Regions from separate parts of the Vibrio palustris genome, predicted to be linked through region 2. Evidence: riboswitches for the same ligand, from Rfam matches in the RefSeq annotation. Region 2 holds a riboswitch; the other holds the start of a gene.
The links. Region 2 has a riboswitch for lysine ahead of OCU30_RS05390 (Na+/H+ antiporter NhaC family protein). Riboswitches for the same ligand answer to the same signal wherever they lie in the genome.

Region 1: another riboswitch for lysine. It lies ahead of lysC (lysine-sensitive aspartokinase 3); the one in region 2 lies ahead of OCU30_RS05390 (Na+/H+ antiporter NhaC family protein).

Annotation. Positions count from the first base shown of each region.
Region 1 is NZ_AP024887.1:313,330-317,751, forward strand. Features, by position in the region: gene OCU30_RS01510 (cation:proton antiporter) at 1-918, opposite strand, end outside; gene lysC (lysine-sensitive aspartokinase 3) at 1,144-2,490, opposite strand; lysine riboswitch at 2,589-2,761, opposite strand; gene OCU30_RS01520 (PglL family O-oligosaccharyltransferase) at 2,851-4,422, opposite strand, start outside.
Region 2 is NZ_AP024887.1:1,107,303-1,111,724, forward strand. Features, by position in the region: gene OCU30_RS05380 (inosine/guanosine kinase) at 1-1,149, shown strand, start outside; gene OCU30_RS05385 (H-NS family histone-like protein) at 1,255-1,668, opposite strand; lysine riboswitch at 2,059-2,242, shown strand; gene OCU30_RS05390 (Na+/H+ antiporter NhaC family protein) at 2,352-3,953, shown strand; His leader region at 4,142-4,277, shown strand; gene hisG (ATP phosphoribosyltransferase) at 4,329-4,422, shown strand, end outside.

The DNA of each region.
Region 1 (4,422 bases), 790 kb from region 2:
CATACCAATGAGAAGGAACAGTACGCCATTAAGGAACTCATCGACTAGTTCCCAGAAGTGATCCAAATGTTCTTCACTCTCTTTTGAAAATCCAATAAATCGTGTCCAGTTGCCAATCATTATTCCCGAAACCACCATCGCAAGTGGGCCAGAGACATGAATTACATCTGCAAACACAAATCCTGCGGTAGGAATACCTATGGTTAACAATAGCTCCATAGAGTGGTCATTAGTGGCACTTATTAAATAGTGGAAGATTAGTCCCAAGACGAAGCCATAGACAATACCGCCAATAGCTTCATGAAGAAATAGCCCTGCGACACTGCCGAACGTCGGTGCTTCTTTTCCAAAAGCGATAGTGAATATAGTGACAAATATAACCAGTCCGAAGCCATCATTAAATAACGATTCGCCTTCAATCTGTGTGGAAATTCTTTTTGGTGCATTAAGTTTTTTTACAATGGCAAGAACAGCGATAGGGTCTGTAGGGGAGATAAGTGCGCCAAAGAGTAAACAATAGATCAGGTCGAGATGGATACCAACGAGGTTACAAAGTCCGTAGAGGCAGAAGCCGATAAAAAAGGTAGAAAAAAGAGTGGCTCCGAGTGCGAGTATAGCAATTTCCCATTTTTGATCTTTTAAGTTGGGAAGTTTTATACCGAGACCGCCTGCAAACAATAAAAAACCTAGAATGCCTTTGAGTAGAAAATCTTCGAAATTAATACTCGTCATTGTGGTGCGAGCAATTTGGGTTAGATGGAACCAGTTATTTTGCCCTGCCACTAAAATGATTAAGGATAACAACATGGAACCGGCAGTGATGGCGATAGTAGTTTGCATGTTTCCTATTTTGCTGTTGAAAAATGCAATGATCATTGCAGCAGCAGACAAGAAACATAGAGTGTAATAAACCGACATAGCTTTCTCTTATGTAACAACTTGTGAATATAAATTGTCGTTGGATGCTGTGTAAATAGCAACCGTTTTTTTCTTACAATGAGAAAGTCTAGACGATAAAGAACGTTGTTACTTAATGGTTTTAATTGTTCAGTGACTTAAGAGCCAGCAATTTAAACTGGCTCATAAGTCATTAACTTGATACAACCGCATACTCTTATCGCTCAATAATGAGCGGAAAGATCGTTACTCGAATAATTGTTCATGTAAATGTTGAATAGCTTGTTTAGCTGATGAGGAGTCCACTAGGAAACACAAGTTATGCTCACTGGCGCCATAGCAAATCATGCGCACATTAAAGTCATCTAAAGCGCCAAACACTTTTTTCGCATAGCCTTGATTATCCATGTGATTACCAATTAACGCGATAAGGCTTAAGTGATGCTCTACTTTTACCGAGCATAACGATTGCAATTCCTCGTGGACGGCGGGAGGTAATTCTGGTGCACCACCGGAAGTGTCTGTTTTATCGAGTGTGAGTGACACACTGATTTCCGAGGTAGTAATTAGATCCACTGACAGTTTATGTTTTGCGAGTATTTCGAATACTTTGGCAAGGAAACCGTATGATTGAAACATTTTTTCACTATGCAATGTAACCATTGTTTGGTTATCGCGTAAGGCTAGCGCGCGAAATTGTGGTGCACTGTCTACTTGTTTACGAATCCAGGTGCCGCCTTTCTCTGGCGCTTTTGATGAACCAACAAAGACTGGAATTCCTTGGCGTAGTGCTGGAAGTAATGTTGAAGGATGTAAAATTTTCGCGCCGAAATTGGCCATTTCTGAGGCTTCATTAAAACTGATTTCTGCAATAGGCGCGGCATTAGGCGCAATGCGGGGATCGGTGCTATAAATTCCTGGCACATCAGTCCAGATCTCTAAACCCGCCGCACCGACAGATTCAGCTATGAGTGCTGCTGAATAATCACTACCACCTCGGCCGAGTGTTGTTGTATTTCCTTGATTATCGGCGCCAATGAACCCTTGGGTGACGACGACTTGCTGTTGACAGATAGGAACTAAATGCTCATCGGCAAGCCGACGGATTTCTTCGAGTTGTGGTTCTGCTTTACCAAAGTTATCGTCGGTACGCAGCATGTGGCGGATATCAAATCGAATGGCATCAATGCCACGTTCACGAAGTATTTGGGTGAATAGGTGAGTAGACATTAACTCACCGCAGGCGACCAAGTGATCCGTCAATTTTTGGCTTGTTTGATAAGATGCGGCTTCAGATGCACTGGTAATGACATCAATAAAGTGTAAGAGCGGATCTTCTACGCTTGATGGATCATTGAGTTGTTCGACGATCGCCTGATGAATCGCGGCAATTTTTCCAATCAGGGTCGCTCGTTCTTGTGGATTCTCGATTCCGCTCGCTAGAGTAACCAGTAAATTAGTGACGCCAGAGCAAGCACTACTGACAACCAGCTTGGTGTGTGGATTGCTTTCGATAATGGTTGCGCAGCGACTCATAGCAGCGAAGTCTGCAACACTCGTTCCGCCAAATTTCGCTACATTAAATGTGCTCACAATTGATTCTCCCGTAACTGACTATAAAAGGTATTTACCTAGATTCTAAATATTGAAGAGAGGGACGTGAGCAGCAAGAGGTATGATCTTAGAAAGGAAACCTCAGAAGCTCTTCGCACAATCAATGGCGACAGTTGAAGGGATTCAGCCCATTCACCCGATAACGTTGTCCACTTGTAACGTTATCTCGGCACTACTCCCCATAAATGATTTGTTTTGGAGTAGTGGCTCCACAAAACACCTGCCTGGGTAGTGCTCCTCTTCTGTTATATGTCCATTGAACGAGTTTACACGATTAATGTCAATGGGTTTTGCATAATTATTAACTAAAAATGGTTTTTATTGCATCTTGTTTGAAGACTATTCCTTTAATGGCTTTGGCGTTGTCAGTTTTGATGATGATAAAGCTGCTGATATCGCATTTTCGTGCAAATGAGTAAAGTCGATTTTAGGAAATAAAAACTGCGCTTCATTACGTGTTTGTTCTGCCCGACTTGTGTCATTAAGTGCTTCATAAGAAAGAATTAATTTTTTATAAAAAATCGGACGTGGTTGATGTTCAATAACTGTTGGAGCCCATGTGACAAATGGCATTATATCTTCTGGTTGTTTGGTTTTTAATCCTTTTCGTAAATATAAACTGTATACATCCCAGTCGTATCTATTTTTCCAGACCGCTAAGTTAGTGACATGATTAATCATATCTGGATATTTACTCGGAGAGCGCTCAAAACGTGTTAATACGTAGTTAGTCTGTAGCGTCGTCAGCATGAAGGCACTGATGAGCACGGGAACAAGTAAAGATAAAATGCGTAATAGACGGGCAATCCAAGGATGAAATGAAAGAGACCGATAGGATAGTGACCGCTGATCAATCCAATATAGTAAGATCAAAAAGGTGATCCAGTGAACGGCTGAATGGTAAAACGGGTACTCTAATTGTGTGTGCAGCGCAATAGGAAGCAGCAGTGCAAACAGACCTAGACGAGTGCCCCGCTTAGCGTAGAGCAGACGTAGACATACTAGACTGGCCGCGATAATAATACCTATGATTGGAATAATACCGCCCTCAACTCCCCAATATATTAATTCATTATGGGGATGATCCATGGACGCGAGCCCAGGTGGATAATTAGGGTTGAGTTGATGTTGGCGTGCAGTATACAGTATATATTGAGATTCAAAGCGCCCGTAGCCATAACCTGTAAATGGTTTCTCAACCATCATGTCGAACGTTTGAGGAAATGTGTATCGACGAGGGCTTTGCAGATCAATTTTATTGGCGACAAAACCTGACATGCCTTGTTGATTCATCGAGAAAAAACCGATGCTCACACCGACGAGTATCGCAATAATCCAAGTAATAAAGCGTCTTTTAGAAGCGTACTTCTTCAAATAGGGTAGGAGGCATATAATGCCTAGTATGGAACCTAACCAGCCTGTACGTGAAGCTAATACGACTAACAGTAAAGAGCTCGTTAGTGAAGTGAGATACAGTAGCGTAGTCTGAACCCAGTGCTCGTCGTACTTTTTAGGCTGCCTTGCGAGCAGGTAACCAGACACCAATAAGCCAGTTGCAAGAAAGCTTGCCATAACATTCGGTTGGTGGAAAACACCGGATGGACGCGTAAAGTGTTGGAGTTTAGCCAAGGCTTCAGGCGCAATGATGAAATATTGATAAAGGCCAATGCCCGCCTCGATTAAACTACCGATCACTATAAACCACAACAGTCGTTGTTTTTCTCGGTTAGAAAAACGAAATTGTTGTAGGAGCCAAAAAAATAATAAACCCGCCCATAAACCGAGTAGTCTCATGGTCACCAACTCAGGATCTGAATTGTGATAGAAGATCGGAATGGTCATTAGAATGCAGGTAAGTAATAATCCAAGTGTTAATTTAGAGAAACGAATCACTTGGTTATTAGCTAACTG
Region 2 (4,422 bases):
GAACTGATCGAACGTTATGGATTGAGTAAAGGACATTCATTACTCATTAATGATGATCACGCAGAAGCATTATATAGTGAATTAAAAAACAACCAGTTAATTACGACTGAATATGCAGGCGGTACGATTGGAAATACCTTACATAATTACTCTGTTCTTGCCGATGATAGCTCAACGTTGCTTGGGGTAATGAGTAGTGACATTAAGATTGGTAGTTATGGGTACCGCTATTTATGTAATACTTCAAGTCGAATGGATTTGAATTATTTACAAGGTGTTGATGGTGCAATAGGCCGTTGTTTTGCGTTAATTACGGAAGATGGTGAAAGAACATTTGCGATCAGTGCTGGTTTGATGAATCAATTGAAACCAGAAAGTATTCCTGAAGCTATTTTTTCCAATGCATCGGCATTAGTGTTGACCGCGTATTTAATTCGTTGCAATCAAGGCGACCCGATGCCTGAAGCAACGATGCAAGCAATTGAGTATGCTAAACAATATAATGTACCCGTCGTATTAACCTTAGGTACAAAGTTTGTTATTCAAGACGATCCTGAATTTTGGCGTGAGTTTTTAAATGAGCATATCTCGGTTGTCGCAATGAATGAAGAAGAGGCGACGGCATTGACGGGGGAAGACGATCCATTACTGGCTTCAGATAAAGCATTAGAATGGGTTGACCTGGTACTCTGTACGTCAGGGCCTGTTGGACTGTTTATGGCCGGCTATTGCGAAGAAGAGAGTAAGCGCGAAACATCGTTACCGTTATTGCCTGGTGCCATCGCTGAATTCAACCGCTACGAATTTAGCCGCCCTGCGATGAAAAGCAGTTGTGTCAATCCAATGAAAGTGTATTCACACATCGCGCCTTATATGGGCGGGCCGGAAAAAATTAAAAACACCAATGGTGCCGGGGATGCAGCATTATCGGCGTTACTACATGATATGTCGGCAAATAAATATCATAAAGATATGGTTCCTAATTCGAGTAAACATCAACATGAATTTTTGACGTACTCCTCATTCTCTCAAGTATGTAAATATGCTAACCGCGCTAGTTATGAAGTATTAGCTCAGCATTCTCCACGTTTATCTAAAGGTTTACCAGAGCGAGAAGATAGTTTAGAAGAAGCGTATTGGGAACGTTAGCATGTAATAATTATTAAGATAATAAACTGTTTATAAAGAATATTATACACATAAAAAAGGCTCCGCTATCGGAGCCTTTTTATATCATATAGGTATAAATATTGATTAAATTGCAAACTCTTCTAGAGATTTACCTTCGTCTAACGCTTTTTGGATAGTTGAAGGTGTACGACCTTGGCCTGTCCAAGTTTTTTCTTGGCCGTTAGCATCAACGTATTTATATTTAGCAGGACGTGGTGCACGTTTACCTTTTGATTTACTCTTGGTTTTTGTTTCGCCAGAAAGTGCATCAATTAATGCATTTACATCAATACCATCAGCGGCAATTTTTTCTGCAATTGCAGAAAGTTTGGCTTCCTGTTCAGCACGAGCAGCACGCTCTGCTTCTTCTGCTTCACGACGTTCTTCAACAACCGTGGTTAATTTATCAAGCGCTTCATCAAGTTGTTCTAGCGTAAGATCTCGTGCAAATGCACGCAGGCTACGAATGTTCAGTAGAGTTTTTGTTAAATCAGACATGACTGCTTCCTATTAAATAAAATCAAAATAATTTAAGTAATTTTAAACCGAGCTTTTTATTCTTACAACATCTGAAATGAAATAATAATAAACTGTCGATGATAATATATCCTATATGACGTATTTACCAATAAAAAGTTCACTATTAAAGATATATAGGGACGAAATATAGAAAAACAATTGTCAATAAATGTAAAAAATTTTATTAAGTGAGTATTAGTGCATAACAAAGTCAATTTTTAGCAAACTAATTAAAATATGGCGAAGGATTGAGCACTTGAAATATCTCTAGATATTCGGGTTGCAATGAGGGTTTGAATACGTACAATAGCCGCCACCTAAGCGGGGATGAGATTTTTATCAACGATAATTGTTGGTTTGAGTTGAAATCTTCGCCGTAGAGGCGCAATAGTCATCAGTATTTATGGTTGGAGTGATGTCAATGAACCATAAAAAAAGGGGCGATTGCCGAAGCGACTGTTTTTCATCAAATACATTCGCTGGGGTTGTATTGAATAAGTACAACACTGCCATAGTCTATTGTGTTGTTAAACTATGGAGCGCTACTGTAGGGTTGGGTGGAGTGTTCGCTTCCCTTTCGCTTGCTTCAACATAATTATTATTTTTAGCATAGTAATTGTCTGCAGTAGATCTCTAACCAACGAAATTGGTTTTTGAAGATCATGAATTTAATCGATTTTTCTACCTCACCGTTATCGCTACTACCACCGGTAGTCGCACTTAGCCTAGCCATTATTACACGTCGTGTATTAGTGTCTCTTGGTGTTGGTATTGTATTAGGCTCTTTACTTCTTGCAGATTATTCTGTGACGAACACGGTGGTTTATATTTGGCAAAAAGTGATTGCGGTATTTATCAGCGATGGCGCGATCAATTCTTGGAATATGAGCATTTTGTGCTTCCTTGTCTTGCTAGGAATGATGACCGCTTTGTTGTCCCTATCGGGTGGAACACGTGCATTTGCCGAATGGGCGCAAGTACGTGTTAAAAGCAAACGTGGCTCACAATTACTGGCTGCTTTCCTCGGTGTATTCATTTTTGTCGATGACTACTTTAACAGTTTAGCCGTAGGGTCGATTTCCCGACCAGTCACGGATCGCTTTTATGTCTCTCGGGCAAAATTAGCCTATGTGCTTGATTCGACTGCTGCGCCGATGTGTGTCGTCATGCCAGCTTCAAGTTGGGGCGCGTACATTATGACATTGGTCAGTGGTATTTTAGTGAGTCATGGCATTAACGACTATACACCTTTAGGTGCGTACATGCGTTTAGTGCCAATGAACTTTTACGCGATTTTTGCGTTGTTAATGGTGTTTGCTGTGATCTGGTTTCGTATGGATATTGGACCTATGCGTAAACATGAAAGGCAAGCGGCTCAAGGGCGAGGTTGTGATACCAGCTCAGCAAAAAATAGCGATAATCAAGAATTAGAGATACCAGAAAGCCAGCACGGTAAGGTTTCTGACCTTGTGTTGCCGATAGTGATGCTCATTATCGCGACGGTCTCAACTATGATTGTGACGGGAGCTCAAGCGTTAGCGGCCAATGATGAGGGATTCTCAGTGCTTGGTGCATTCGAGAATACGGCAGTAGATACTTCGTTAATCACGGGCGGAATTGTTGGGCTTGTGGTTGCTATTGCGACAGTATTTAAGCAACAGTTACCTGTCGGAGATATTGGTCGTACATTATGGATTGGGGCGAAATCCATGTTTGGCGCGGTGATCATTCTTGTATTTGCGTGGACCATAGGGTCGGTGATTGGCGATGTTCAAACCGGTGCGTATCTTTCTTCGCTCGTGCAAGACAGTATTAGTCCACAATGGTTGCCTGTGCTGCTGTTTATCTTATCTGGGATTATGGCCTTTGCGACCGGAACATCCTGGGGAACGTTCGGCATTATGTTACCTATTGCAGGTGATATGTCGGCTGCGACTGATCTTGCATTGATGTTACCGATGTTAAGTGCGGTATTAGCAGGCTCTGTGTTTGGAGACCATTGCTCGCCAATTTCAGATACGACCATTCTATCGTCAACCGGCGCGCGTTGTAACCATATTGACCACGTCGCAACTCAGTTACCTTATGCGCTTTCAACGGCCTTTATTTCGTTGATTGGTTATATAGTATTGGGTATGAGTGATTCAATCGTGATTGCCTTTGGTGCCGCAGCAGTGACGTTTATTGTGGTGTGTCTCGTGCTTAAGTGGGTCTCTCAGCGCCGCATCAATGATAAGCGTACACAATCTCCAAGCCGGGCTTAAACTGGTCTAAAAATGTCGTACTAAAAAGGAGGTCATGTGACCTCCTTTTTTTATGTCAAATTGATTGTCGCTAATAATTCGCACAAATACGAAAAAAGCACTTGAAATATCTCGTAAGCTTCGTTAGTGTAAAATCAATCCAACGAAAAAACGGTTATAAATATGCGCTCAATTAATATGATTATTCATCATCACCATCATCATCCTTAGTCAGTCTGTCGGGAGATGAGCGCATACCCGGGAGACAGGAAATCTCCCGGTGGTTAATTTGGTTATAGTCAGATTGCAAACCCTCGGGAACTAAGCTCCCGAGGGTTTTTTCATTTTAATCCAAAAAAATCATTTAAATTCAAATATTTGCAAAGGGAAGTGTTTATGTCATCTCAACGTTTAAGAATCGCAATTCAGAAAAAAGGCCGTTTGGCGAAAGAGTGTCAAAGTCTACTCAAACAGTGTGGCGTGCAGTTCA